DNA from 3 places in the Brevibacillus borstelensis genome. Region 1 is predicted to be linked to each of the others. Evidence: riboswitches for the same ligand, from Rfam matches in the RefSeq annotation. Region 1 holds a riboswitch; each other region holds the start of a gene.
What was found. A riboswitch is a leader RNA that binds a small molecule or an ion and turns the genes downstream of it on or off. The one in region 1 is predicted to bind cobalamin.

Region 1 (9,844 bases):
TCGATAACAAGCCGCCGACAATCGCTGCCCCGATCCCCTCTGACAAGAAGCAAGCCAGGTTGAGCATTCCCATGCCAGCGCCGGCTTCGTGTTCTTCCAGCGTCTCTGCCACACTGGAGGAGATCGCTGTTTTCACAAAGGACAGACCGCCAAATGCCAGCACCAGTGCACCAGTCATAAGCCACGGTGTTTGGTCAGCAAACAGTGCTGTGCCGAGAAAGCTCATAGTGATCAGGAACACACCGAGAGACAATACAAACAGATGCCCTCGCCTATCGGCCAGTCTCCCTCCAACAACACCGAAAAACGCTACGCTCATGGTACCCGGGAACAGAATTCCTCCCCCGATCAAGCCCGTACTCAAATGATGCACGTCTCTCATCATATACGGCACCATGGAAATGAAGCCTGCGGCAGTCCCGAGCAAAATGCATCCCGTCAGAACGCCTTTGACAAACCTCGGTTTCCTAAACAAGGATGGTTCGATAAACGGCTGTTCCACGCGACGAATATAGAAGGCAAACATCCCTAGCAGGAGAAAGCTCCCCGCCAGATACCCCCATTGGTATCCTGTCGTATACAGGGTAAACATCGCCATCACAGCCGAAAGCAGCAAAGCGCCCTTCACATCCACTTTCCCTTTGCGAGAAGGCTCGTGCGGCAATACCCGCAGAAAGAAAGGAATGGAGACAAGCGTTACTACCGGGAGCAAAAAAAGGAATGACCAATGAATCGTGTCTGCCACGACACCTCCGATGACGGGGCCGATTCCCTCTCCCATAGCAACCATGGAGCCTACGATTCCAAATGCTTTCCCGCGATCTTCAGGTCCGATATAGCGGGCGATCATGACCATGATCATCGCGGGAACGGCCGATGCCCCTGCGCCTTGAATAAACCGGGCAGCAATGACAGCCGGAAATGAAAATGGCGCGAACAGACCGAGCAGCGATCCTCCGCTGTATATACACAAACCGATGACAAGCAGCCATTTGACGCCGTACATATCGGCCAGTCTGCCATAAATGGCCGAACCGATCCCGAAAGTAATGACAAAGCTGATCGTTACCCAGTTGGCGGTGGATGGCGGTATGCCAAATTGGTTGGCGATGTCCGGCAAGGATACGGTAAATACCGTTTCATTCAATACGCTGAAAAACCCGAGAAAGCCAAGCCACGCAAACACCGCTGGCAAATGGCCGAAAGCTCTGGCGGGACCGGCAGCTTCCGCGCCCTCTGTTTGCAAACGATCCTGCTCGTTCCGTTCCTTGTCCACCAAAATGAAAACCCCTTCCCCATTTCAGGGGAAGCTCGCAGTTTACAGGGCAAGTTATGCGTCTTCCCCTTGAATTTGAGCCCTAACCATCATCGTGTACTTCATAAGAACGCCTCCTATGGATTATGTAGAAACCATTATACAAAAGGAATAGTCCGAATTCTAGGTATTTCCAATGAAAAACGAGCCTTGGCAATCACGCCCACAGGCTCGTTGATGTGGTGCAAGTTGGTCCTACGACATCATCCACTGAATGAGTGCAAAGGCCGCTGCTGCGAGACCTCCGGCGAGGGCTCTCCAAACAGCAATATTCTTCATCGCCATTCCCTCCCATCGGCAAGCTTTCCGCTCTTATTAGCTGCATGCCCGATTGGAGTTTAGTGTGCTCCTTTGCCGGTTGAGCTAATCCAATTTGCCCTGTCCTTGCGTCCAGCCAAGCGATGGGAACGCAGACAGAAAAGCAACGCGATCCCTCACAGATACAAGCACAGAACGGTGGCCGTCATCATCACGGCATAGCCGATCTCCGAGATTCCGACGACTTTTATGGACGGCTGCAGCCGGGGCGAAACGATCGCCCGGATCAAAAGCGCGCCGGCCGGCAATAGCAGCCAGGGCGAGAACAGCCAGGCCATCACGGCAATTTGAATGATATGATAGCAAACTGACAGCCAGTAAAACACTTTGTTCCGCTTCTCGCGGATCATCGTTTTGACGTAAAAGACCGTTCCCGCAAAGTAAAGAACACTCAGAGAGAACAGCGACAAAGCGACTCCCCAGTCGTTGCCCCCGCCGATTTTATAGGTGACAAAGACGATAGAGCTGAACAGAAGCACCGCCGCAAAATCGTTCGCAATCGCCCGCTCTTGATTTTTTCGCGCGTAGTAGCAGTTGATCAAGAAGAACGGCAGCAGCGACAGCGCGTACCAGCTCAATCCCGGCTTTGCCAGCAGCAACGCTCCGGCGAGCGGAGCGAGCAGCACACCATAGAGCATGAGCGGCTTTTTGTAACGGTCTTTCTTGCCGGTGCGAATCAACTGCAGCAGCGGAAAGGTAAACAGATACAGCAGCAGCCAGCCCAAAAACAAAGGGAGGTGAAAAATCACGGGAGCGGACGCAAACACGCCGAACAGAAACGGCACGATCAGCATCGCCCAGGCGCCGTGCTGGTTGGGGATGAACGCTCTCATTTCCGACGCTCTCCTTTCTTTTCCGATTGCACAAAAAATTGCTTACGTCGCTTGGCAAGTTTCTCCGGCATTAGCGCTAATGCCCTCATCATAAGCACAGTAAGGGTCGCTTTCCAGGTAATCGCCCGTTACGCCGTAGGCCCGGGCTCTTGAGCCTCCGCAGATTTCCTTGTATGGACAACGACCGCACTTTCCCTTGAGGAGAGACTTGTCCCGCAACTGCTTCATTACGGGCGCTTCCCGATAGATCTGCCTGAGAGAGCCCTCGCGAACATTTCCCGCCTTTACAGGAAGAAAACCGCTCGGGTAGACATCGCCGATGTGGCTGACAAAGACAAAGCCATCCCCGTCATTGACTCCTTTTGGGGCTCTGCCCAGCCAATCCGGACGCTTCTTCGTCCGCGCATCCCGAGGCATTGTCTCGCGCTGCCTGAGCTGGTTCCAGACACGGCGAAAATGAGGGGCTTCCGTCACTTTTACATCGTACGGCATTTGTTGGTTCACCTGGTACAGCCAGGTCATCACTTCTTCGTGCTGCTCCGGGGTGATCATGTCTGCTTTCATCCCTCTGCCGACCGGGACGAGAAAAAACAGACTCCACAATACAGCTCCCATCTCCCGGACGACCTCTGCAATCAATGGCAAGTCATGAAGGTTGTAGCGCGAGACTGTCGTATTGATCTGGATCGGTATCCCCAGCTCCTGCAAATAGCCGATGCCTCTCTGTGTCATTTCGTACGAGCCTGCCGTCCCGCGAAAGTGATCATGGACCTCGGCAGTCGATCCATCCAGGCTGAATGCCCACCGCGCCAGCCCCGCTTCCTTGGCGCGGCGCACTGCCTGAAAAGTGACCTTCGGCGTAGCGCTGGGGGTCATGGATACGGACAGACCCTTTTCCTGAACAGCGTACTCGGCCAGCTCAAACAAATCGCGGCGCATCAATGGATCCCCTCCCGTAAAAACGAGCAGCGGACGATCCATCTCCGCGATATCGTCAATCAGTCTTTTTCCTTCCTCAAACGTCAATTGCGCCGGATCCGATGCGTACTGCGCCTCAGCCCGGCAGTGCAGGCATTGCAAAGCACACGCTCTCGTCAGCTCCCAGACCACGATAAACGGACTTACAGCGTAATCACGTTCTTTCAACAAGCTCATCGCTCGCCCTCCTGTCCTGCCAATCAGCTTCAGCTGCTCTTATCGTAACGAAACGGCCGACTGACAGGTGTGAGAAGCGTCACCATGCGTACAAAAAAAGCTGCCTTTTTCGCAGCCTGATTTGCTAAAAGCCATGCGAACGCAGGCCTGCACTTCTCCAATAGTACAGCACCATGAAAATCTGTTCTACTCCAATATTTCAACGACATGAAATCCGTTCTGTCCCAATATTTCAACCACCTGGAGTCTGTTTTTGTTCCGATATTGCACCTGCATGGATGCTGTCTGTACTGCTGCTCCTCCAGCACAAGCGACCGGCTTATGTAATGCAGCTTGCAGCTATTCGCCGCAATCCCGCAGTCAGCTCCTCCACGGACCTCGGCACCCGGGAAGAACCGATCTCTTCCCGCAGGGCGGCAGGCAACGCTTCCCACACATCGAAGACAGCAGGCGTACGAAGCTGCAGCCTCTCCAGAGTATCCCGCCGGGAGAAAACCGCCTCCGGCTCTCCTTCCAGGACCAGCTTCCCTTTTTCCATGACCAGCACCCAGTCGGCCCAGGCAAATGCGAGGTCAATGTCATGCGTAGCCATCAGGATTGTCGTTCCGGCCGCATGGATGCGGTCCAGCTCCTGCACAAAATTTCTCGTCTGCTCTTGATCCAGATAGGCTGTCGGCTCGTCCAGCAGCAGCAGCTCCGGCTCCAGCACCATGACTCCGGCCAATGCCACACGCCGTTTCTGCCCTAGGCTGAGCCGGTGAATCGGCGTTTCTGCCCATTCGGTCATCCCGAATGTTTCCATCGTGCGGTACACCTTTTCCCTGACAACGGCTTCCGGCAGCTTTTGATTGCATAGTCCGTAGGAGATATCCTCGGCAACCGTCGCGGCGATCAGTTGCTGCTCCGGGTCCTGAAACACCAGACCGATTTTTTGTTTCAGCTTGAGCAAATGAGCCCGGTCGTAGGAAACGGCCTTCCCTTTCCACAGGACTTGGCCCAGATTCGGCCGAAAAATTCCGTTCGCATGCAGAAACATGGTGGACTTTCCGCAGCCATTGTGGCCCAATAGCACACACTTTTTTCCGGCAGGGACACCGAGAGAAAGTCCGTTGAGCGCCGGTTGGGAAGCTCCCGGATACGTGTAGTGAACGAATGAAAATCGCAATATGTCCAAGGCAGCTCTAGCTGTCTGTTCTGATGCATCTGCTTGTTCTGCTGCATCTGTCTGTTCTGCTGCATCTGTCGTCACTTCGAATGCCACTCGCGCCTCATCCTCCCATCCACCATTCCAGCATCGCCAGCAGGAGACATCCGGCTACCGCTTCCCATTCGTACCTTTTGGAACGCATATGGGAGGCATGGACCAGGACGCGGAAATCGTCCGTAAACCCTCTTGCCGTCATGCTGATGTACATCTGGCGGTAGCGTGCCATCGTGCGGATAAATAATTGAACGATCAGCCTGCCCGCATCCTTGAGTGTTCCCGCCGTGCCGCGGTGCCCTCCTCTGGCCTTTTGCGCCGTCCAGATTTGCTCGGCTGTCTCCAGAAGAACGAAGACAAAACGGTACATGATCATCATCAGATCAGTCAGAATGGAGGGGATGCCGATCCGGCGGAACACTTGCAAAACCTCGGCAAAGGGAACTGTAAAAAGAATAAAGGAAAAGCAGGAGAGCGCCGCCAGCGAGCGGGCGGCCAGGCTCATGGCCCTGGACAGCCCCTCTGCCGTCACATAGACAACCCAGCTTCCCAACTGCCAGGATGCGATTGCATTGTCATCCCGTGTCCATTCCGCCAGTCTGGATGCCTCCAGGAGCAGCGCCGGGCTTCCGGCGAGCAGGAAGGCGACGGAGGCAGCCACCACGACAAAATAGATCCGCCATGGAGTGCGGGCATAGACGACGATCCAGACGCTCATCCAGACGAACAGAATGCCCTGGACAAGCGGGTGGCTGATCAGTGCCAACAGCAGCATGGCCAGCGAAAAGAGCAGCTTCTGTTCGGGCGGCAGCCTCTTCAGCCTGTTTTCGTAAGCGAGGGAGTCGATCCGTCCAATCATTCTTGCCTGTTTTTCAGCCGGCCCCGGTACAAGCCGATGGCATACCCGATCACGCCTGCTCCCAGAGCAGCCTGCAGGGCGAACAAGAGGCTTTCTGTCTCACCGCCGGGAGGTTCGAGCAAAGGCTGAAACCACGGCTCGTAGTCAGGAGCCACCTCCATGATCGCTTCCTCTGCCGCTCCATCGGCTCCGCCGAATTCCGAATCTTTTACGACCAGCAATGGCACCACCGCCAGTACCGCTGCCGCCAAAATGAGCAGCCAGTTCGTCCAACGCTTCATCTCTTACCCCTCCCTTTTCAGCAGCTTCAGCTGCGACAATTCTTGCGCGTTGTAGGCTTGAAGCCAATTCCACACGAGCACCGTCAGCAGTCCCTCGCTGATCGCCAGCGGCACCTGCGTCAAGGCAAATATCCCCGCAAACTTGACAAAGGAAGCCATAATCCCGCCAGAAGCAGCCGGGAATGCCAGCGCCAGTTGAACGGAAGTGACCAGATAGGTGCTGAGGTCAGCCAGCGCTGCCGCGAAAAAAATGCCGAGCTTCTGGCCACCTTTCTTTCTGGCCACCAGCCGATACACGCCATATGCGACGAACGGGCCAACAACCGCCATGGAAAACGCATTGGCGCCGAGTGTCGTCAAGCCCCCATGCGCGAGCAGCAGCGCCTGAAACAAGAGCACCAGACTGCCCAGTACAGACATGACCAGCGGACCAAACAAGATCGCGCCCAGCCCTGTTCCTGTGGGATGGGAGCTGCTGCCTGTCACGGACGGAATTTTCAGCGCGGACAGGACAAATGCAAAGGCTCCCGCTACCCCTAAAAGCAGCTTGAATTCGGGCTTCTCTTTGACAATGCGTTGAACCTGACGCAAGCCGAGGAAAAAGAAGGGCAGAAAAACAGCCCACCAAAACAGCGACCACCCTGCCGGCAAATACCCTTCCATAATATGCATGGCATGTCCGGTTTGTGGCGTATTGAACAGCAAGTAAACAAGAAATCCGGTTATCAGAAGACCACTGGCAACGGTGCGTCTACCCCTCATTCAGCAACACTCCTTACTCTGATTCTCTAAAGAACACACGCAAAAAAGCTCACCCGATTTGGATGAGCTTGGCACACGGCAACTAACGATACTGCGAACAGTCGTTTCGTTTGGGCTCACCTCTCCTTTCCTCGAAGGCTCATGGGTGTGGCAGCAAGGTAGGTCTCCTGGCTTCCGGATCAATACGCTCTTTTGCCTTCCCCGTCAAATCGACAAGTGGCTTTCGAAAAAAGAGCATTCCCCTGGTTACAGTGGCGGGACCGCTCGGGAGTTTCACCCGATTCCCTGTTACCCCTTACTATTCATAAGGGCACCTTGCTGCATTTTATTCTTTTCCAAAAATTCGCAGATGATTGTCTATTATATACGATGGGTTGCAAAAGAAAAAGGAGAACGTGCCAGTTCTCCCTTTTCTCTTTGGCAGTTGAAAGCTGCAAACCGCCAGATGCCGAAGCTGCTACTCTGAAAGCTGCAGACTGGCTCGCCTCCCAAGCTTTTATCACAAAATTACCGTGCATCTACGCCGACTGCTTCGCTAATGTGCGAAAAGCCGTCGCGCTTCAGGAATTGGAGCAGCTGCTTGTTGATCATTTTGACAATCCCCGGCCCCTGATACGCCATGCCTGAATAGACCTGGACGAGGCTGGCGCCGGCGCGAATCTTGCGGTACGCATCCTCTCCGGTAAAGATGCCGCCCACTCCGATGACCGGCACCTTGTCCCCGACTTCCTGATAAATCTCCTTGACCCAGGCGGTCGCTCTCGCTTCGAGCGGTTTTCCGCTCAAGCCGCCTGCCTCATTCGCTCTCGGATGGTCTTGCACAGGCTCGCGGGACAATGTCGTATTCGTCGCAATGATACCGGAGATTCCTTCTGCCACGGCAGCCTGCACGACGTCGCGCATCTGCTCGTCTGCCATATCGGGAGCCACCTTCAACAGGATCGGCTTCGCCTTGGCTCCCCGCGATTCCAGCTCGGAAGCCTTGTCCTTGACTGCGCGAATCAAGCTGCGCAAGCTCTCGGTCTCCTGCAAATCGCGCAAATTCGGTGTGTTTGGCGAACTGACATTGATGACAAAGTAATGGCCGTAGCTGTACAGCATGTCCAAACACTTGCTGTAATCGCTGGCGGCGTGTTCATTTGGCGTAATCTTGTTCTTGCCGATGTTGATCCCGATCGGAATATCGGCATAAGCGTAATCGATCAGATTTTGGGATGCCAAATATGCCCCCAGATTATTAAAGCCCATTCGGTTGATGATGGCGCCATGTTCCACTAATCTGAACAGCCGCGGCTTCGGATTGCCCGGCTGGCCTTGCGGCGTGATCGTCCCGACCTCGACAAAGCCAAAGCCGAGCGCTGCCAGGGCGTGGTACACCTCCGCATTTTTGTCAAAGCCCGCGGCGAGCCCAACCGGATTGGGAAACGTAATCCCCCAAAGCTTCGTCTCAAGCCGCTCGTCGCGCACCTGATACATCATCTTTAGAAGACTTTTGCCTGCCGCTGATTTTTCTGCCACTTTGAGGAGATGGACGGTTTTTTCATGCACTTCTTCCGCATCCATCTGAAACAGGAATTTCCGCACTAGCTGATACATCGCTGCACTCCTCACTGCTTTTTTCTGCCTAGTAGCATACCATATTTTTTCGTATGAGGCGCACAAAATGAAAGATTCTTTTTTTTCCAGTGGAAATACGGGTGCCGGGTAGACATTACATAACGCCTTTCCTTTTTGTACATAGTATGGACATCCTTTGAAAAAGGAGTGCACCGGTCCGTGAGAAACCCAACAGGATCTATTGGATTTTTGCAAGCTGTGATGATGATCATGTTGTCTGTCGGGATCACCACTCACGTAACGATCATTCCCCTCTTGCTAAGCAAAGCAGGCCGGGACGCCTGGATCAGCGTTCTGTTGGTAGCCATTCCCTTCATCGGATGGCTTTGGCTTCTTTTTCTCATCTGTCGCCGGATGAACAGGCAGTCGCTCTCCGATTGGCTGGAAGCCACCGTCGGACACGTCGGGAGCCGCCTTTTGCTTTTCCCGTTCATGCTTCTTTTGTACTTGATGGCATTCGTCAATTTGACGGACACGCAGACCTGGACAACCGTCAACTATTTGCCGAACACTCCGGAAATCGTAACGGGATTGGTCCTCGTCTTGCTTAGTGTAGCTGCCGCGTATGCCGGAATCCATTCGATCGCTATCGCCTCCGGGCTGCTATTGCCGTTCGTCGTCTTGTTCGGCTTTTTAGTCGGCTTTGGCAATATGCCCAAGAAGGATTACCATTTGCTTTTGCCCTTGTTTCAAAACGGAATGACTCCGGTTATAAATGGCATGCTCTATGCGGCTGGAGGCTTCCTGGAAATTGTCCTGATTCTGTTTTTGCAGCATCATCTGAGAACGGAAACGAAGTTCATGTACCTCTTAGTGCTCGGAGGGATTATCATCATTCTCACACTTAGCCCGCTGACTGGGGCTATCGCGGAATTCGGACCGGCAGAAGCGACCAGGCAGCGCTATCCTTCCTATGAGCAGTGGCGGCTGCTGACCATGGGCAGATACATCGAAAATCTCGAATTTCTTTCCATTTACCAGTGGCTGTCCGGGGCGTTCGTCCGCCTCTCTCTTTGTCTCTTTCTTGTGACCGAGCTGTTGCAAATCAGCAAACCAAAACAGCGCTTGGGGGTTCTCTCGTTTCTTGGCGCATCGATGCTCGCCCTGATGAGCTTGCCCTTTTCGGACATGCAGTTTCTCACCTTTTTATCGAGATGGTATTTTCCCATGTCGGCGATCATCGTCCTGGTGCTTACCATGGTTCTTGCCATCGTCGCCTTGGTCGCGGGAAAACAGCAGAAGGGACGTCATCATGAATCGTGAGCAAAAGCCGTTGCCGAGCTACCAATTGAGAAGCGAGCCTGCTCTCGGCGTTCTGGAAAATCCGGGCGAAGACGAACTGCGGCGAGCTTTTGCCCACTGCGCGGATGTCATGATCCAGTCGGTTTCATTAAGAGATGGCTCCGGATTCATTCTCGTTTATTGCGAGGGTCTGATCGATATCAAGCAGATGCAAGATACCATCCTGCCTGAGCTAAAAGAAATGGACGAAGGATCTGGGCT
Region 2 (9,844 bases), 2.4 Mb from region 1:
CCGGCCATGCCGTACACGCCCGCATCGCCGCTGGAGATCACGGCCACCTTTTTGCCCGCTTCCGCCTGCCGAACGGCTTCGCGCGCACGCGTCACTTCCTCCGTCATCCCGGTGCTGACGATCTCCTGATCGGTCAACAGCCCTCTGATCAGGTCCACATAAGTGGTATATCCGATGATGATGTCACTCTCTTCGATCGCTTCCCGCGCCCGTTTGGTAATATGCTCAAAGCTGCCCGGCCCGAAGCCGATCACAAACAGCTTGCCGCTCATAGAAAGTCCCCCTTTCATTATTTTGCCTCTATTTGAAAAACGCTGTTCATCCATGCAGAACATAAGCAAAAGCAGCCAGACCGGCTGTGCACATGATCGAAGTGACTGTCATCAAGCGCACCGTAGCCGCAATATCGCCTGCACACAGCGGCCGAAGCGGATCACCCAGCTTGGCGCGGTGAGAAGCCACGCCCTGATAGTAATTCAGTCCGCCCAGTTGAACGCCCAGCGCCCCGGCGACTGCCGCTTCCGGAAGACCGCTGTTGGGGCTGGGATGAAGTCCGGCGTCCCGCCGCATGATGCGGTAGCAGCGGCGCCAGTCCAGCCGTTGCAGCCAGCTCGCCCCGACCAACAGCAGAGCAGTGAGGCGGGCCGGTATGTAATTCAACACGTCGTCAAAGCGGGCGGAGGCCCAGCCGAGATTCACGTATTTCTCGTTTTTGTAGCCGACCATGGAATCAAGCGTGTTCGCCGCCCGATAGGCCATCGCCAGCGGGGCGCCTCCGATCGCAGCGTAAAAGAGCGGAGACACGATGGCATCGACGATGTTTTCCGCCACCGTCTCCACAGCCCCGCGGCTGATCTCGGCCTCACCCAGATGCCCCGTGTCCCGCCCGACCACCATCGATAGCGAACGGCGGGCCATTGCCAGATCCCCGGCCAGCAGATAGCGGCCTATTTCCAATCCGGCATCCGCCAAGCCTTTGGTCGCGATCGTCGTAGAGATCAGCCAGATTTCCAGCGCGATAGCCAGCCAGGGATGGATCAGCCCCGCGCCGTACACAAGTCCGGCGACGACCGCATAGCTGCCCCCGACGATCAGGAGGGGAAACAGCAAGCCGGCTGCCCTCAAGCCCTTCTCCTGTTTGACAGACAGCCGGATGACGCGCTCCAGGCGGGCAATACACCACCCCATGATCACTACCGGATGCGGCAGACTGCGCGGGTCTCCAACCAGGCGGTCGAGCACGTAAGCCGCCACGATGAGAAAAGCGGTTGTCATCTATGCTTCACTCTCTTCCCTGATGTCGATTGCGTGCGATGCTGGCTTCCACGTCCCCGATACATGCTCGACGATCATAGCCTGACCGTGCCCGAGTCCTTTCATGTGCCAGTACAATCCGGGGTCACCGTGCAGCCAGGCCGCCTGAAACCAGCGGATGACACCACCGTGCGTCACCAATGCGACCGTGTGATCCGGCTCCGTTGAACCGCTTGCATCTCTCATTTCTTTCCACATGCCGCTCAACCAGCGGTTCACTCGTTCGCCCAGCTGCGTCAGCGTTTCTCCGCCCGGCGGCGCGATGCCGAACGGATCGTCGTACCAACGGCTTGCCCGCACGCTTTCTCTGACCATCAGTTCTTCGTAGGTGAGCCGCTCCCATTCGCCAAAAGACAGCTCGCGAAGCTCAGGAACCCGGATCGGACTCATCCCCCAGACCGCTGCCAGCCGATCAGCCGTCTGCACGCAGCGGAGCAAATCGCTGGTAAAAAAATGGGCCGGGCGTTCATGCCCGAGCTGTCTGGCGAGAAGCGCCGCCTGCTCCACCCCCGCGTCATTCAGCGGCACATCCGTATGTCCCAGATAGCGCCCTTCGCGATTTTCCTCTGTCTCCCCGTGCCTGATCCAGATCCATCTCACGTCCACCAGCTCCCTGCCGCAACAAGCAGCATCACTGCTTCACTGCTTTCAATGATCGCGCCGTAGCAATCGCCCGTCAGTCCTCCGAGCCTGCGGCAGATGCCGCGTGCGAACCAGAGGCTGAACAAAAGCGACACCGCGACTGCCGCTATCGCCTGAATGCCGGCGATCCACCAGCCAAGTCCGAGGACAGCTGCGTAGGCCGCCACAATATGCCAGAGCCGCAACCCTGCACCGATCCCTTTTCCGACGCCGTTGTCGGAAGAAACGTTGGGGAAGCAGCGTATCGCGAGCAGCACATGAGCGCGGGCAGCAAATGGAATGAGGACAAGCAGGAGAGAGCCGCTATAAAGTGTCAGCCCTTCCGCTCTTGGGCCACCTGCTAACAGACCCGACAAGCTTGCCTGGTTTGGCGGATTTGTCAGCAGACCCGCCAGTTCCGTTATCCCTGCCGTTTTCAAAAAGAGCAGCAGGATCGCAGCCAGGACAGCCATGGCACCCGAGCGGCTGTCCTTCATAATCTCCAGCATGCGTTCTTGCGTACGGCTGCTGCCGAGGCCATCCGCCAGGTCCATCCACCCGTCCAGATGGAGTCCTCCCGTGATGTACACCCAGGCCGTGCACGTCAAAACGGCGGCGATCAGCGGCGGAAAGGCCCATAATGCAGCCTCGTGCACGATCCACAGCACGCATCCGATCACCAGCCCGACAGCCGGATACCAAGCGACGCTGTCACGCCAAGCCTTTTCCGACGGCTTCAGCCACGGCACGGGAATGCGTGTAAAAAAAGTCAGCGCGTGAAAAAATGCGTTCATCCTTTCATCCTCCAGGGGAGCCCGGCGATCACGGCATAGACGGTGTCAGCCTGGCGCGCGGCTTGCTGATTCACATCGCCCAAAATATCGGCAAACCATCGTCCCAGCCTCGACATCGCTACCCCGCCAAGACCCACTTCACTCGTTACTGCAATCACGGTTTGATTCGTTTGGGCGACAGCATCCAGCCACGCCTTTGCTTCTCCCACAATCTCTTTTGTAATGGATTCGTCCCGCCACGCCTGCTCCGGGATGTCCATCAGGCGACCGCTGACCCAGGTGGAGAGACAATCGAGCAAGACGACACTGTACCCTTTGCTCGCGTCCAGCGATTCGGACAGCCGTCCGCCGAGCTCGCACAATCCCCACGTATCAGGGCGGCGCTCCCGATGCAGCTCGATTCGTCTGGCCATCTCATCGTCCCACGCTTTTCCTGTCGCCACGTACAACACGTCCTGCGCGGCATCACGGGCCAATTCCTCGGCAAAACGGCTCTTTCCCGACCGAACGCCCCCTGTGACCAAAATAAGGCTCACAAGACCGCCCCCCTTTTTTCCATCACATCATGAAAGGCAGACAGCAGCCGTTCATTCTCGGCCCGCGAGCGAACGGCGATGCGAAAATCGCGGGCGGTCAGTCCCGGATACATGGCGCAGTTGCGGATCAGAATGCCCCGTTTGCCCATTTCCTCCTGCAGCGCCGTCGCGTCTATCCATTCCGGGGAGCGAACGAGCAAAAAGTTGGCCTCTCCCGGCCATACCTGCCAGCCCAGCCCCGACTGCAGTCCGTCCAGCAAAAAGCGGCGTTCTGCAGCGATGAGGCGCCTCGTCTCTTCTTCATAATCCGCTTCCTGCAAACACAACTCTCCCGCAAGCAAGGCCAAGCCGTTGACGCTCCAGCTCACCTGTTTGCTCCTCATCCTCTCGATCAGTGCGGGGTGACCGATCGCATAACCGAGCCGAAGCCCCGGGATAGCGAACATTTTGGTCATGGAGCGTATCAACAGGACGCGCGGAAAATGTCCTAGCCGATCCGCAAGTGTAAACTGCTTCTCCCGAGCCGCAAAATCGAGAAAAGCTTCATCGACAATCAAATGGGTACCGGTTTCATTTGTCCATTCGGCCATTTGCAAAAGCTCGTCTGGTTCATACAATAGACCGGTCGGATTGTTCGGAGAACCGATGAACACGAGCTGCGTCTCCCGAAAGAGCCGATACAGCTCCCGCGCGTCTGGCTTGAAGCCGTTTTCTTCCCGTCCCGCGCATTCCACGACGCGAGCGCCGAATTGGCGGGAAAGTTGGGCATATTCGGAAAAGCACGGCGTCACCACACCTGCGCTTTCCGGCTGCAGAGCGAGCACGGCCAGCGCCATCGCTTCCGCCGCTCCATTTGCCGGCAAAAGGGCGTCTTCCGGCAGACGCAGCCGGGCAGCCAATGCCCGCTTGAAAGCTCGATGGCCGGGATCAGGATAGCGGATAACGGCGGTAAGCGACCTCCCCAGCGCTTCCAGGACCCTTGCCGGAGGACCGAGCGGATTTATATTGGCGCTGTAATCAAGGAACGCCTCGGCCGATACGCCAAAGCGCTCTGCAGCCGTCACCAGATCCCCGCCGTGGCCGTAGGTCTCCAGCAGCCCCATCAGTACTCAACTCCGAGTACAGCGGGAATGCCTTCGTCATAGTAGTGCTTGACCGGCTTCATCTCCGTCACAAGATCGGCCATCTCGATGATCGCGGGCTGCGCATTGCGGCCGGTAATGACCAGATGGACGTGGCGCGGCCTGTTTTGGACCGTATCCAGCACGTCAGCCAGCGGGAGCACATCGTCAATCGGAAAACGATCAATTGCCAGGGCATTGTTCAATTCGTCCAGGATCACCACATCGTACTCGCCGCCAAGCACCTTTTCGCGGGCAAAGCTCCACGCCTTTTCAAGGGCGCTGCGGTGCTCCTCCGGTGTTTTGGTCCAGGTAAAGCCGACGCCCATCTGCACCATTTCGATTCCGAGACGGTCGAAAATAATCTTCTCGCCATAGGTGCGTTCCGGAGACTTGATAAACTGGATCATTAAAACCCGTTTTCCTCTGCCGGTTGCACGTACAGCCAAGCCTAACGCCGCTGTCGTCTTGCCTTTTCCGTCTCCTGTATAGACCAGCAGCAGCCCTCGCTTGTTGTCGGCCTTGCTCATCAACAGCCCCTCCTTCGTTCTGCGCAATCCTTTTGAACATACAAAGCCACTCGGGCAAATCTCCGGGTGAAACGCGAAACTGCCGCCTGCTTTTCCAGGGGAGTACACGCCAACCTTCCGAAAAGTATAAAAAAACGCCTTGTTCCCTTTGGAAAACAAAGGGAGACAAAGCGCGGACAGTTCGCTACAACGATCCACCTCTTCCTTTGACCCGAAGGAAATCAGTGCTCAGGCAAGACAGGCAGGTCTCCTGGCTCGAGAATCGCTGCTTTCCTTCTCCTTCCCGTCCCCGACCCGGGGCAGTGGATGGCAAAATGCCTTGAAGGAAAACTCCTCTCTTACAGTGGCGGGACCGCGTTGGATTTTCACCAAACTTCCCTTTTAACTTCGCTTCCCGCGGCGTGCACCGTGCAGGAAGCAAAGACCTGTTTGCGCGATATGGAAATGTTCAGCCAGCCAAAGACTGGCGCTTGCTATCATCATAACAAAAGTGGGCACGGATAGAAAGAACAAGCTGATCATCGAGTTTTATTCAACAAATGAAAATTAAATGCAGTTTACTAAAGTTTTGTTCTTTGCTAGGATGATGGAAAACATATCCACAAACAGGAGGTGGTCCAGATGAAACAGGATCTCCCGATTCCTCCGGAGCGGCCACATCTCTACGTACAGCCTCTCCTTGAAGAATGCGGCGAAGCGATGCTCCCCCTCTCCAGCTTGTCCGAAAAAATTACGGTCTGGCCGATGTACTACAAGCAAGGCTACGACGGAACCACTCCCGAAGCGTACTTGCGAAAAAGCGCCGCTCTCCGCCTGGTCCAAGCAGCCGAACGCTTGCCCGACGGCTATCGCTTCGTCGTATTTGACGGCTGGCGCTCCTACCAGGTGCAAAGCTCTCTCTATGAAAGATTCAAGCAAACACTGCTCAAGCAGGGCTGGGAAGAAGGCGAGGCGCTTCAGGCCGAACTGAGCAAATTTGTCGCCGTCCCCAGCAAGGATGTGCAAAAGCCATCGCCCCATTTGTCCGGTGGAGCAGTAGACCTGACGATCGAAGGCCCCGATGGGTGGCTCGACATGGGAACAGAGTTTGACGATTTCAGCGAACGGGCCTCTACCCGATTCTATGAAAACGCTCTCAGCCCTGATGAACAGGCGAAAACGATCCGCGCCAACAGACGTCTTCTGTATCACCTGATGACCGAGGCCGGTTTCGTCAATTACCCCAAAGAGTGGTGGCATTACGAATACGGCACGCTTTCCTGGGCACGGCAAACTACTGGACAAGCCATGTACGGGGGAATCTTGGAAATTGATAGCGAAAATAGTTGAATAACCTCAATTTTTGCAATATATTAAAAATATATTAAATTTATAACAAAATGTTGGGGGTTGATCTCTTTGAAGCGCAGATGGTCATTCGTCCTCACCAGCCTGGTTCTCGCTGTTTCCATGCTCGTTGCCGCTTGCGGCACACCGGCGAACCAGCCTCAAGCTCAGAACAACTCGCCGGAATCGCCGGCAAAAACCGAGCCGACCGCACCGAAGACGTCAGCAGACACACTGTTCGTCGCGATCAACGCGGATCAAGGCACGCTCGATCCCGCCGTCACCTTTGACAACGCCGCATGGAAAATCACTTATCCCACCTACGAACGTCTCGTCGAATACGACGGGGAGTCCACAGAGGTCAAGCCCGGTCTCGCCAAGGAATGGAAAGTGAGCGAAGACGGCCTTACCTGGACCTTTACACTGGAAGAAGGACATAAGTTTGCCGACGGTACTCCGGTCACGGCAGAAGCCGTCAAGTTCACCTTCGACCGCACGCTCGCCATCAAGAAAGGCCCGGCTGACGTATACAGCGTGATCAAAGAAGTCAAAGTCGATTCGCCGACACAGGTTACCTTCGTTCTCTCCAAAAACTTCCCGCCATTCCTCTCGACTCTCGCAGCCAACTACGGCGGCATCGTCAATCCGAAGGTAAAAGAAGAAGAACAAAACGGCGATCTGGGCCAAAACTTCCTCGCAAACAACACGATGGGCAGCGGCCCGTACAAGCTCGAAGAATGGAAAAAAGGCGAATATCTCAAGCTCACCGTCAACCCGCACTCCACAGTGAAACCCGCATTCCAAACCGTATACTTCAAAATCGTTCCGGATGCGACAGCTCAGCGCCTGCAGTTGGAACAGGGCGAGATTGACATCGCCGAAGGCATCCCCAATGAACAATTGAAAGCCGTCAAAGAATTGCCCAACGTAGAAGTCCTGCAAAAACCGAGCCTGTTCGTCGACTACGTGTACGTAAACTCCTCCAAAGGCAACGAAGCGCTCAAAAACCCGAAGGTTCGCCAGGCGTTAAGCTACGCGATCGACTATGACGCCCTGACCGAATCCGTGCAGGAAGGCTACGCTACGCAAATGCGCGGTCCAATTCCAAAAGGTCTGTGGGGGCATGATGAATCTGCCCATCAGTACAAGCGCGATGTGGAAAAAGCCAAAGCGCTCCTGGCGGAAGCAGGCGTCTCCAACCTGACCCTCGATCTGCTGTATTCCGACAACAAACCGTGGTGGGAGACAGAAGCACTCACCCTGCAGGCATTTTTCGCCGACATCGGGGTAAAGCTCAATCTCAAAAAGATCGCCTACGCCACGTCCCGCGAAATGATTGACGCCGGCGAATTCGACCTCGCTCTTGGCGTTTGGAGCCCGGACTTCGGCGACCCGTACATGTTCATGAACTACTGGTTTGACTCCGTCAACTTCGGTCTGGCCGGAAACCGCGCCTTCTATAAAAACGACAAAGTGGACGAGCTGGTGCGCAAAGCCGCATCGATCAACGACAAGGCAGAGCGCGAGAAGCTGTACAAGGAAGCGCAGAAGATCGTCATTGATGAAGCGCCTTACCTTTATCTGTATCAAAAGGACTTCCTCCTGCCGGTCAGCAAAAACGTCAAAGGCTTCGTCTACAACCCGATGCTGGAGGGCATTTACAACCTGGCGGAGATGTCTAAATAACGCCTTGAATAAAGGAGTGCTTTCCTCATGAAACAGATCATCCTGAAACGTCTCGCCATGCTGGTGCTGGTGCTCCTCGGGGTCACATTGATCACCTTTTTCCTCTCTCATGTGATCCCGGGAGATCCGGCGCGGATGATGGTGGGACAGCGCGCCAGTGAGGAAACACTGCAAGAAGTTCGTCGCCAATTGGGCCTGGACCAGCCGGTCTGGGTCCAATATCTTACCTACATGAAAGGGCTTTTTGCAGGTGACTTTGGCACCTCGATTCGCACGCAGCAGCCTGTCGTCCATGATCTGATCGCCTTTTTCCCTGCAACGCTGGAGCTGGCCATCACCGCTTTTATTATCGCGATCGCCATCGGAATACCGCTGGGCGTCCTATCCGCCGTGAAAAAGGACACTGGATGGGACCACTCCAGCCGCTTTTTCTCCATCGCGGGAATCTCTACACCCGTGTTCTGGAGCGGCCTCGTCGGCATCCTGATCTTTTACAAGTTTCTCGGGGCGCTGCCATCCAGCGGCAGGCTGGACCTGACTGTCCCGGCGCCGACCAAAATTACCGGCCTTTACCTGTTTGACAGCCTGCTCACGGGCAATTGGGCCGCATTTAAAAACAGCTTGTGGCATCTGATCCTGCCTGCCTTTACGCTGGCATTTGCTCAGCTGGCAATCGTCACCCGCCAGGTCCGCTCCAGCATGCTGGAGGTACTCGGACAGGATTACATTCGGACCGCGCTGGCCAACGGCATCCACGGCCCTGTCCTTTTGATCCGCTACGCCTTGCGAAATGCGCTGATCCCGACGATTACCGTCGTAGGTCTTTCCTTTGGCTCGCTGCTTGGCGGAGCAGTCGTGACGGAAACGATTTTCAGCTGGCCCGGCATGGGGAAATACGTCGTCGACTCGATTGCGTTTCTCGACTTCCCGGCGATGATGGGCTTCACTTTTGTCATATCTTTCGGGTACGTCGTGATCAACCTGCTGGTTGACCTCACTTACTACGTACTAGACCCGCAAATCAAGGAATAGGAGGGGCCACCATGTCCAGTCTATCGGCAAAAGCGGATACTGCTGCCCAGCCGTCCCGTAAGGTAAACCCCTTTTGGTTCCGGATCCGGCAGAGCCCGCTCACCTTGTTTGGCTTGTTTCTGCTCGTCATGCTGCTGCTCTTGTCCGTGTGCGCGCCGCTCATCTCCCCGCATGACCCGACCAAGATCAATATCCCGGAGCGGTTCTCCCCTCCGTCCGCTGCTCACTGGTTCGGAACAGATGAAGTGGGACGCGATATTTTTACGCGCATTCTGTACGGCGCTCGCCTGTCGCTCGGCGTTGGCGTAGCGGTCGTTCTCTCGGCGGGTCTGGTCGGAACGGTCATCGGGGCGATCTCCGGATACTTCGGCGGCCGCGTCGACCAGATCATCATGCGGATGATGGATATCGTCCTCGCGTTTCCTTCGCTCGTGCTGGCGATGGCGGTGGCCGCTGTTCTCGGCCCCAACCTCCAGAACGCCATGCTGGCCATTGCCATCATCAAGATACCTGTCTACGTCCGGCTGGCCCGTGCGGAAACACTGGCTCTGCGGGAAAAGCTGTATGTCAAAGCGGCTGTCACCTTCGGCATCAAGCCCTGGCGGATCATTACCCGCCACATTATTCCCAATGCCGTCTCCCCCGTGATCATCCAGGTCACGCTGGATATCGGCGATGCCATCCTGCTCGTCGCAACACTCGGCTTCCTCGGCCTGGGCGCTCAGCCTCCTACGCCGGAATGGGGCGCGATGATCAGTATCGGCTGGAAATACCTGCTTGATTATTGGTGGTATCCCACCTTCCCTGGGCTTGCCCTATTCCTCGCCTCGTGCGGGTTTAATCTGATCGGCGATGGCATTCGGGACATCCTCGATCCGAAAGCC
Region 3 (9,844 bases), 2.5 Mb from region 1:
TCCGGAGCTTTTGATCGCGGACGAACCAACGACAGCGCTTGACGTGACGATCCAGGCTCAGATCCTCGATTTGATGAGGCATGTGAATAAAGAGTCGGGAACGGCTATTTTGCTGATTACACATGACCTGGGCGTGGTAGCGGAAATGTGTCATCGCGTTGTCGTCATGTACGCGGGCAATGTGGTGGAGGAGGGCGATGTTCGGACGATCCTGAAAGAACCGAAGCATCCATACACCATCGGCCTGCTGAACTCCTTGCCCAAGCTGGAAGTATCGCAGGAACGGCTTTATTCCATCCCCGGAAACGTCCCGATACCCGGCTCGATACAGATGGGGTGCAGGTTCTCGCCGCGGTGCGAACAGGCAGACGACAAGTGCCGGACGCAGATGCCGGAGCTGAAGACAGTGGGAGCCAATCATCGTGCCCGCTGCTGGATGACGTAAATAAATCCCGAAAGGAGCATGCAGGTGGCTGAAGATCTGCTCATCGTCAAGAATCTGAAGAAATACTACCCGATCACAGGCGGCGTATTCGGGAAAGAGGTAGGCGTCGTCAAAGCCGTAGATGACGTCTCGTTTACCGTGAAGAGAGGGGAGACGTTTGGGCTGGTAGGAGAGAGCGGATGCGGGAAATCGACGACGGGCCGTTCCCTTTTGCGGCTGATCGAGCCCACCTCTGGAGAAGTGGTGTTCGACGGGACCGACATCATCGGCTTGCAGGGAGAAGCGCTGCGCAAGATGCGGCGCAATATGCAAATTGTTTTTCAGGATCCGTTCGCTTCTCTCAATCCTCGTCATAATATTGAAAAGATTCTGGAGGAGCCTTTGCGGGTGCACGGGATCGGTTCTCCGGCTGAACGAAAAGAGCGCGTCAGGGAGCTGCTTGAAGTGGTTGGTCTCTCCAGCTACCATGCGACGCGATATCCCCATCAGTTCAGCGGCGGCCAGCGGCAGCGGATCGGCATCGCCCGGGCTCTGATGCTCAATCCCAAGCTGATCGTGGCAGACGAGCCCGTTTCAGCCCTGGATGTTTCGATTCAGTCCCAGGTGCTCAATCTGATGCAGGATTTGCAGAGAGACTTGGGGTTGACCTATTTGTTTATCGCCCACGACCTGAGTGTCGTCCGGCATATCAGCGACCGTGTCGGAGTCATGTATTTGGGCAGGCTGGTAGAGCTTAGCCGGAGCGAGGAGCTTTACCGCCAGCCGCTGCATCCGTACACCCGAGCGCTTCTTTCAGCAGTACCTTCTCCCGATCCGGATGCGGTACGGGAGCGTATCATCCTGCAGGGAGATGTACCCAGTCCGTCCAACCCCCCGACAGGATGCACCTTCCACACGCGATGCCCGCATGTAACAGACGAATGCCGACAGGTTCGTCCGGACTTTCGGGACGTCGGCGGTGGCCACTTCGTAGCGTGCCATCTGTACAACGCATGACGCTGCCTCGCGAATTCCTTTCAAAGGGGGGATGCAAGACAACGTTGAGTGAGAAAAGCAGAGAAGAGATGTGCGGAAAATGGAAAAGGGGGAATTCATCCATGAAGAAGAAGGTTCTTACTGCAGCGATGACGAGCCTGCTCGCACTCTCCATGGTCCTTGCAGGGTGCTCAAGCTCGCAACCGGCTCAACAGCCGAGCGACCAGGGACAAGCGCAGCAGCAGACGCCGCCAGCAGAGCCCGCAAAGAACGAGCCGAAGCAGCTGATTATTGGACGTGGGGCTGACACGAAAAGTCTGGATCCGATCCGGGAAACGGATGGCGAAACATTCAGGGTGACTGAAAACATTTATGAAACGCTCGTGAGCTATGAGGATACAAACACGACGGTTATACCCGGACTGGCCGAGAGCTGGGAAATTTCCGAGGACGGCTTGACCTACACCTTCAAGCTTCGCCAGGGCGTAAAGTTCCATGATGGTACGGACTTCAATGCGGAAGCAGTCAAGTTCAACTTCGACCGCTGGATGGACAAGAGCAACAAATACCACAATCCAGAGGGATTCCCCTACTATAATGACATGTTTGGGGGATACAAAGGCGATCCTGATCACGTAATCAAAGAGATCAAGGTTGTGGACGCACACACGATTCAATTCGTTTTGAACAGGACCCAAGCCCCGTTCCTGGCAAACCTGGGCATGTCGCCGTTTGCCATCGCTTCGCCAAAAGCGATTGAAGGAGGCAAGCTGGGAGATGAGCCTGTAGGTACCGGGCCATTCAAGTTTGCGGGTTGGAAGCGCAATGACATCATCACCCTGGAGAAAAACCCGGACTACTGGAACAAGGGGTATCCGAAGCTGGACAAAGTCATCTTCAAGGTCATTCCGGAAAATACAGCGCGTCTGACAGCGCTGACGTCCGGAGAGATCGATCTGATGGATGGACTGAATCCGGACGATGCGGAAGCGGTAAAAGAAAACAAGGACCTGCAGCTGCTCCTGCGTCCATCGATGAACGTCGGTTACCTCGCGTTCAATACGGAGAAAAAGCCGTTTGACAATCCAAAGGTGCGTCAAGCGATCAGCCACGCGATCAACAAGCCCGAGATGGTGAAAGCATTCTACAGCGGCCTTGGCGAACCGGCTACCAACCCGATGCCGCCAAGTCTTTGGGGTTACAACGACCAGATCAAGGACCGCGAATACAACCTGGATCAAGCGAAAAAGCTGTTAGCGGAAGCTGGATACCCGAATGGCTTCAAGGTGCAGTTCATGGCCATGCCTGTTCCTCGTCCGTATATCCCGGACGGCAAAAAGATGGCAGAGGCGATTCAGCAGGATTTAAAGAAAATCGGCATCGAAACGGAAATCGTGACGATGGAGTGGGCTACGTATCTCGAAAAGACAAGGTTAGGCGAGTACGAGATGTGTCTGCTTGGCTGGAACGGCGACAACGGCGACCCGGACAACTTCCTGTACACGCTGCTCGACAAGAATACCATTAACGGAAACAATATTCCTCGCTACTCCAATGAAGAGGTTCATCAGCTTCTTTTGAAAGCGCAGTCCACGTCTGACCAGAAAGAGCGTGAAACCCTGTACAAAAAGGCGCAGGAGCTGATCTTTAACGACGCGCCTCTCGTTCCGATCGCTCACTCTACACCGCCGATTGCGGCCAAAGCGGGTGTTACCGGCTATCAGCCGCATCCAAAAGGCAGCGAGAGCGTAGAAAAAGTAGACATTCAGTAAAGTGTGGCAAGGGTAAGAAGAACCCTTTCTTCTTGCCCTTCTCTTTTATGTTCAACGATGGACGACGCAAGGAAAGCGAGGAGATGGCATTGCTGGCCTACACCATTAGAAGATTGTTGATGCTGATCCCAGTGTTACTAGGAATGTCGCTAATTGTTTTTGCTATTATTCACGCCATCCCGGGGGACCCGGCACTGACGATTTTGGGAGAGAAGGCAAGTCCGCAGGCTCTTGCGGATTTGCGGGAACAGCTGGGGCTGAACAACCCTTGGTATATGCAATACTTTCATTACTTGGGGAATCTTCTAAAAGGGGATTTGGGAGTCTCCTTGCACTCCAAAGCGCCAATTACCGTAGAAATGGGCCCGTACTTGGCGGCGACGATTGAGTTGACTTTGGTGAGTATGCTGTTCGCAGTTTTTATCGGAGTGAATGCGGGAATCATCTCTGCTTGGAAACAGAACTCGTGGTTTGACTACACTTGCATGCTGATCGCTTTAATTGGAGTCTCCATGCCGGTATTCTGGCTGGGCTTGATGGAACAATGGGTATTTGCCCAGGAATTGAAGTGGCTGCCTTCTATTGGACGTGACAATCCGCGTGATCCAGTAGCTGAGATTACGCATTTTTATATAATTGATTCGATTCTTGCAGGTCGTTCGGATCATTTTCGAGATGTGGTGGAGCACTTGATTCTTCCGGGAATCGCGCTGGGAACGATTCCGATGGCGATTATTGCACGGATAACCCGTTCCAGCATGCTCGAAGTAATGCGGTCCGACTATATTCGGACGGCAAGGGCAAAAGGGCTTGGCCAGTTTTTTGTCGTGTACAAGCACGCCCTGAAAAATGCGTTGATTCCCGTACTGACGATTGTGGGGGTGCAAGTAGGCCTCCTGATCGGGGGGGCGGTATTAACCGAGACGATTTTCGGGTGGCCGGGTGTTGGGAGATACATCTATACGGCAATCGGAAACCGCGATTATCCCGTTATTCAGTCAGGAATTTTGGTCATCGCAACGATTTTTGTTCTGATTAACCTGGTGGTCGACCTCCTGTACGCTTACGTCGATCCGCGCATCAAATATCGCTGAGGAGGCAGTAAGATGGCAGAAACCCATGTGCAAACGGTACCAGTCAAGCAGATAAATGAGCCGATCTCCTCTCCGTGGCGCGATGCTTGGAGGATCCTGCGCAAGAACAAGATGGCCATTCTCGGATTCTGCATCATTCTTTTCTTCGTCTTGCTCGCAATCCTGGCACCGTTTATCACCCCGTACGAATACGACAAAGGAGAACTGGTTGATAAAAACCTGCCTCCCTCTGCTGAACACTGGTTTGGTACGGACTACAACGGGCGGGACGTCTTTACCCGTGTGATTTACGGCGCGCAGATCTCACTGCGAGTAGGGCTGTTTGCCGTGATCGGGTCCATCGTTGCCGGGACCTTCCTCGGCCTGTTAGCCGGCTACTACGGCAAATGGATCGATACGCTCATTTCGCGGTTGTTTGATATTATGCTTGCGTTTCCCAGCATTCTGTTGGCGATTGCGATTGTAGCTATACTCGGTCCATCTCTGGAGAATGCCTTGCTTGCGATTGCGATCGTGAATGTGCCCACCTATGGACGTCTTGTCCGTTCGCGGGTGCTTAGTCTGAAGGAAGAAGAATACGTGATGGCCGCCAGGGCGATCGGATCAAAGCATTCACATATTATCGTTCAGCATATTCTCCCTAACAGTTTGGCTCCGATCATCGTGACGGGAACACTTGGAATTGCGACCGCGATCATTGAAGCGGCAGCCTTGGGCTTTCTCGGCTTGGGAGCGCAAGCGCCTCAGCCGGAGTGGGGGTTGATGCTCTCCGACTCCCGCCAGTATATTCAAAAAGCGCCGTGGACAGTTATTTTCCCGGGCTTGTCCATCATGCTGACTGTACTTGGCTTTAACCTGATCGGAGACGGGCTGCGCGATGCGCTGGATCCGCGGATGAAAAACTAGGAGCAGCAATCGTTTTTGTGGTTGGCAGACGATGCTACCATGAGCACGGTAACGAAAAACCCCGAAATAAGCGAGGCTTGATTCGGGGTTTTTTCCTATCGGCGAACCTGACGCTTAGGCCCGGATAAGCGTTGACTCAGTATACAGACGCCGGCGACGGTGATAAAGGGCAGGGAGCCATACCGGTTTGTGTAATCCCGTATCGTTGTTATGTTATCCCGTAGGACAATCAGACCGAAGAACCGGGGAGAGAACCGATAAATTCTCTGCAAAGGCGACTCAAAGACGAGGCAGCGCGAGTCACGATCTGGTGCTTTACGCCAGGGACAGCAACCAGTTTGGCTTTGGGCAGATGTTTTTCCAGAAGCTCGCCGTACGGATGCATGTGCTTGTCCTGCTGGCCGTATACGAGCAGCACAGGCTGCTTGATCTCATGCAACCGCTCTGTACAGCGATAGTGATGTCCGATCCTGTACAGGTGATGAAGAGTTTTGGCGTCCGTACGGCTGGCATGCTTTATCCACTGTTCTTTATCTGCCTGCTTGTCCAGGTGTGAGGAAGCCGTCGAGCGGGCTAGCAAGCTCACTCCTCCCAGCTTGGCAATGGCTTCGGCCAAATAAAAGCGGGAGTGCAGGTACAGCTCATTCACCTCGGAAAAACCGCTGATAAGTACAAGGCCCGCGATGGAATCTGGATGGCGCAGGCACCAATCCAGTGCGAGAGAAGCACCTTGGGAATAGCCCATTACGACGACTCGTTTATGTCCAAGAGCATGAATCATCTCCTCCAGCGTCTCGCTAAGATCGGCCATCGTAAAGGGGACAAAGAGCGGTTCACTCGCTCCGTGACCGGGAAGATCAGGCAGGATGAGTTGAAAGTGCTCGGCCAACCCGTGCAAACGGGAAAAGTTGATCATCCCGATGCCAGGTGCATGGATACATACAAGCGGCTGGCCGCTGCCGTAAAGCTGAACAGCCAGCCTGGAGCTATTTGCAGTTGGAACGATTGTATTTTCGCTCATTTTTCATTCACCTCCCCTTTATCCTGTCCTTACCTGTGCATAGTTTTTTCGTCCGTTCGCTTCTTTTTTTGGCAAGGAAATGGTATCCTCGCAGTATGATACCCAAAGAAAGGCGGTTGACCCGTTTGTATCAAGAACGCATTCAGCGCATTCTTGCTTATTTGCAAAAGCAAGGGATAGACGCTGCTTTGATTACACTGCCTAAGCACGTTTACTACCTGACAGGCTTTTTGACCGAGCCGCACGAACGTTTCATGGGCCTGGTTATTCCGGCCGCTGGAGAACCTTCCTTGATCGTTCCGGCACTGGACCGGGAAGCAGCCGCAGAAGCGTCAGGCATCAAACAAATCTTGACCCATACGGATACCGATAACCCGTATGAAGTGTTGAAACAAGCGCTTCCTTCCGGATTAAACAAGCTCGGGCTGGAAAAAAGCCATATGACCCTAGATCGTTTCGAAACGATGAGTGCACTCGTCTCTGCCGGAAGCTATGTCGATATCGAAGAGCCTCTCAGAGAGATGCGCCTGATCAAGACAGCCGATGAAGTGGCAAGGATCAAACACGCTGTCAAGCTGGTCGAAGACGCTCTTGATGAAACTGTGAAAAAAGTAAAGCCGGGTGTGACCGAGACGGAGTTAGTTGCCGAGCTGGAATACCAGATGAAGCGCCTCGGAGCGGAGGGACCTTCTTTCGCTTCGATGGTGTTGGCCGGTGAAAAGTCGGCGCTTCCTCATGGCAATCCGGGAGACCGGGACGTACGGGAAGGCGAACTGCTGCTGTTTGATATTGGCGTTTCCGCTGATGGCTACGTATCTGATATTACCCGCACTTTTGCGGTTGGAGATATCAGCGATCAGCTTCGGGACATCTACGCGACCGTTCTGGCAGCGAACGAAGCGGCTATCGCAGAGGTCCGTCCGGGCGTAACCTTCGCCCATCTCGATCAAACGGCGCGCGGTGTGATTGAAGCCAAAGGATACGGAGAGTACTTTATGCACCGTCTTGGCCACGGACTCGGCATGGATGTTCATGAGTACCCGTCCGTCCATGGGCAAAACCAGGAGGAGCTGCGTCCAGGCATGGTCTTTACCATCGAACCGGGTGTCTATGTTCCCGGGGTAGGCGGCGTACGCATTGAAGACGACGTGCTCGTCACGGAGGATGGATGCGAAGTGCTGACCCGCTATCCGAAAGAATTAACGGTAATCGGAAAAGGCTGATGCAACGGCGGAATCCCGATACGATCGGGAGGATCTCACGCAATCGCCGATCAACTGAATACATACGCTTTATGGTGTGAACCGGGTAGTCTCTTGTACCCGGCCACTTAAAAGGGAAGTTCGGTGAAAATCCGACGCGGTCCCGCCACTGTAAAGGGGAGTGTCCTTGCTGGTATCCACTGTTTCGCGGTCTAAACGCGAGATGGGAAGGGAGCAAGGCGTGATGATCCCAAGCCAGGAGACCTGCCAGAAAGCATACACGATCGACCCACGAGGATGGGGACAGTGTGACGAAGAAACGGCGCCAGACGCTATTGGTCTATCCTTTTGCCGTGTTTCTTTTGTCCGCTGCCCACAAAGGCATTCCCCGGCAAGATCGGAGGATGTCTTTTCTTTTTGAAATACAGGGGTAAGCAAGTACGATGAAACGCGAATGACAAAAGGAGGAAATAAGGATGAGAGCTTTCAACAAACGTCTTGGCTTTTTGTTTTTCGCCGGGGTTGCAGTTGTCCTGGCACTATCCGGATGCGGGGGAGCCGAGTCGAATTCGGCTGCAAACACTGTTGCCCCGACAAATGGCTCAACGCAATCAGCAGGAGGCGGAGAATCTGCAAATGCGGCGAATTCGACAAGTTCCTTGTCTCCTGTAACAATCGAAAACAATGGAAGAACCCTCACCTTTGCTGAAGCGCCGAGGAGAGCCGTATCACTCAGTCAGCATACTACCGAAATCATGCTCGCTCTGGGACTGGAAGACAAAATGGTCGGGACTGCTTATCTTGATGATCAGATTTTGCCTGAGCTTCAGGAGGCATATGCGAAGATTCCGGTGCTGTCCAAGCAGTATCCGTCAAAAGAAGTCCTCCTTGCCGCTGAACCGGACTTTGTGTACGCTGGCTGGAAGAGCGCCTTTACCGACAAAGCGGTCGGGACTGTCGAGGATTTGGAGAAAATGGGCGTTCACGCTTATTTGCAGCAATCTTCCAATATGACAGCACCGGGTCTTGAGGATGTGTACGCCGACATCCAAAATATCGGGCGCATTTTCCGAGTCGAACCAAAAGCGAATGAACTGATCGAGAAGATGAAAACGGAGATCAGGCAAATCAGCGATCACATCAAAGACGTGGCACGGCCGATTCCTGTGTTTGTCTATGACAGCGGAGAGGACAAGCCGTACACAGCTGCCAATAACTACATGACCAGGTTGATTGCGCTGGCAGGAGGCAAGAACATTTTCGACGATGTCCCGAAAGGATGGACAAGCGTAAGCTGGGAAGAGGTAGTCGCCCGCAAGCCGGAAGTGATCGTCATCGTTGATTACGGAGACAAAACCGTTGAACAAAAACGAAATCTGCTTTTGACAAAAAACGAATTGGCTGATCTGCCGGCCATTAAAAACAAGCGTATCGTCGTGCTGCCGCTCTCCGCAGCGGCTGAAGGAATTCGGGCGCCGTTCGCACTAAAAACTCTCGCGGAAGGACTTTATCCGGAGAAATTTTAACGGCAGGACCAATTCATTCCACGTTGGTTAGACCGGTCGATTTTTCCGAAGGAGTGAGAGTTGTGAAACGTACGATACTGGAGAGCTCGGCCGCCACGGATAGCCCCGGACGAAGGGTGATGAAAATCGCCAAGAGAGATATCAGGAGTTTCAGGGGCTGGTTTGCCTCAGTTCTGTTCGTGTTGATTCTGGTGTTGATCGCCAGTGCGACCCTGGCAGTCATGCTGGGCTCAGTGTCGATTCGGCCCGGCACGATCTGGAAAATTGCTTTTTCCCATATTCCGTTGATAGGAGAATGGATACAGGCGGATTGGTCAAAATCGGAAGAAACGATTATTTGGCAGATTCGCTTTCCGCGTGTCTTGCTTGCGGCAATCGTTGGCGCGGGCTTGTCAGTGGTCGGGGTGACCATACAGGCACTTGTAAGAAATTCGTTGGCGGATCCGTATTTGCTCGGGGTTTCCTCAGGTGCATCGGTAGGAGCGACACTGACAATTCTTTTCGGAGCATTCAGTCTATACGGACAGTATTCCCTGACCATTGGGGCTTTTACCGGATCGCTCCTGGCGATTGTCCTTGTTTTTGCGCTTTCGCGGCTTGGAGGGCAAAACTCGACCGTGCGCTTGTTGATGTCCGGCATTGCTGTTTCGGCTGTACTCTCGGCGATCACCAGCCTGATTATCTTTTCAGCTCCTAACGAGCATGGCATCCGTACAGTTTTGTTCTGGATGCAAGGTAGCCTCGCGGGAGCCAAATGGGAGTACCTGACCATTCCGGGCGTTGTGGTAGTGGCCGGGATGTTCGTGCTGATGACTTATTATCGCTCGCTCAATGCGATCATGATGGGAGAGGAAACCGCGAGGACGCTGGGAGTGAATACCGAACATTTCCGAAAAATGCTGC

Region 2: another riboswitch for cobalamin. It lies ahead of cobO (cob(I)yrinic acid a,c-diamide adenosyltransferase); the one in region 1 lies ahead of V5G20_RS05875 (energy-coupling factor ABC transporter permease).
Region 3: another riboswitch for cobalamin. It lies ahead of V5G20_RS18430 (ABC transporter substrate-binding protein); the one in region 1 lies ahead of V5G20_RS05875 (energy-coupling factor ABC transporter permease).

What each region holds. Positions count from the first base shown of each region.
Region 1 covers NZ_CP144922.1:1,274,185-1,284,028, reverse strand. The annotation lists gene V5G20_RS05905 (tetracycline resistance MFS efflux pump) at 1-1,195, opposite strand, end outside; gene V5G20_RS05900 (YwiC-like family protein) at 1,750-2,466, opposite strand; gene V5G20_RS05895 (TIGR04053 family radical SAM/SPASM domain-containing protein) at 2,509-3,621, opposite strand; gene V5G20_RS05890 (ABC transporter ATP-binding protein) at 3,941-4,882, opposite strand; gene cbiQ (cobalt ECF transporter T component CbiQ) at 4,890-5,681, opposite strand; gene V5G20_RS05880 (energy-coupling factor ABC transporter substrate-binding protein) at 5,678-5,962, opposite strand; gene V5G20_RS05875 (energy-coupling factor ABC transporter permease) at 5,966-6,724, opposite strand; cobalamin riboswitch at 6,865-7,057, opposite strand; gene V5G20_RS05870 (quinone-dependent dihydroorotate dehydrogenase) at 7,232-8,320, opposite strand; gene V5G20_RS05865 (GerAB/ArcD/ProY family transporter) at 8,501-9,604, shown strand; gene V5G20_RS05860 (spore germination protein) at 9,594-9,844, shown strand, end outside.
Region 2 covers NZ_CP144922.1:4,481,830-4,491,673, forward strand. The annotation lists gene cobJ (precorrin-3B C(17)-methyltransferase) at 1-272, opposite strand, end outside; gene cbiB (adenosylcobinamide-phosphate synthase CbiB) at 319-1,275, opposite strand; gene V5G20_RS21485 (histidine phosphatase family protein) at 1,276-1,914, opposite strand; gene V5G20_RS21490 (adenosylcobinamide-GDP ribazoletransferase) at 1,911-2,729, opposite strand; gene cobU (bifunctional adenosylcobinamide kinase/adenosylcobinamide-phosphate guanylyltransferase) at 2,726-3,265, opposite strand; gene cobD (threonine-phosphate decarboxylase CobD) at 3,262-4,368, opposite strand; gene cobO (cob(I)yrinic acid a,c-diamide adenosyltransferase) at 4,368-4,916, opposite strand; cobalamin riboswitch at 5,141-5,358, opposite strand; gene V5G20_RS21510 (M15 family metallopeptidase) at 5,538-6,245, shown strand; gene V5G20_RS21515 (ABC transporter substrate-binding protein) at 6,315-7,928, shown strand; gene V5G20_RS21520 (ABC transporter permease) at 7,956-8,960, shown strand; gene V5G20_RS21525 (ABC transporter permease subunit) at 8,972-9,844, shown strand, end outside.
Region 3 covers NZ_CP144922.1:3,819,350-3,829,193, reverse strand. The annotation lists gene V5G20_RS18465 (ABC transporter ATP-binding protein) at 1-445, shown strand, start outside; gene V5G20_RS18460 (ABC transporter ATP-binding protein) at 470-1,441, shown strand; gene V5G20_RS18455 (ABC transporter substrate-binding protein) at 1,543-3,192, shown strand; gene V5G20_RS18450 (ABC transporter permease) at 3,276-4,286, shown strand; gene nikC (nickel transporter permease) at 4,299-5,192, shown strand; gene V5G20_RS18440 (alpha/beta fold hydrolase) at 5,422-6,213, opposite strand; gene V5G20_RS18435 (M24 family metallopeptidase) at 6,339-7,436, shown strand; cobalamin riboswitch at 7,492-7,701, shown strand; gene V5G20_RS18430 (ABC transporter substrate-binding protein) at 7,892-8,941, shown strand; gene V5G20_RS18425 (FecCD family ABC transporter permease) at 9,061-9,844, shown strand, end outside.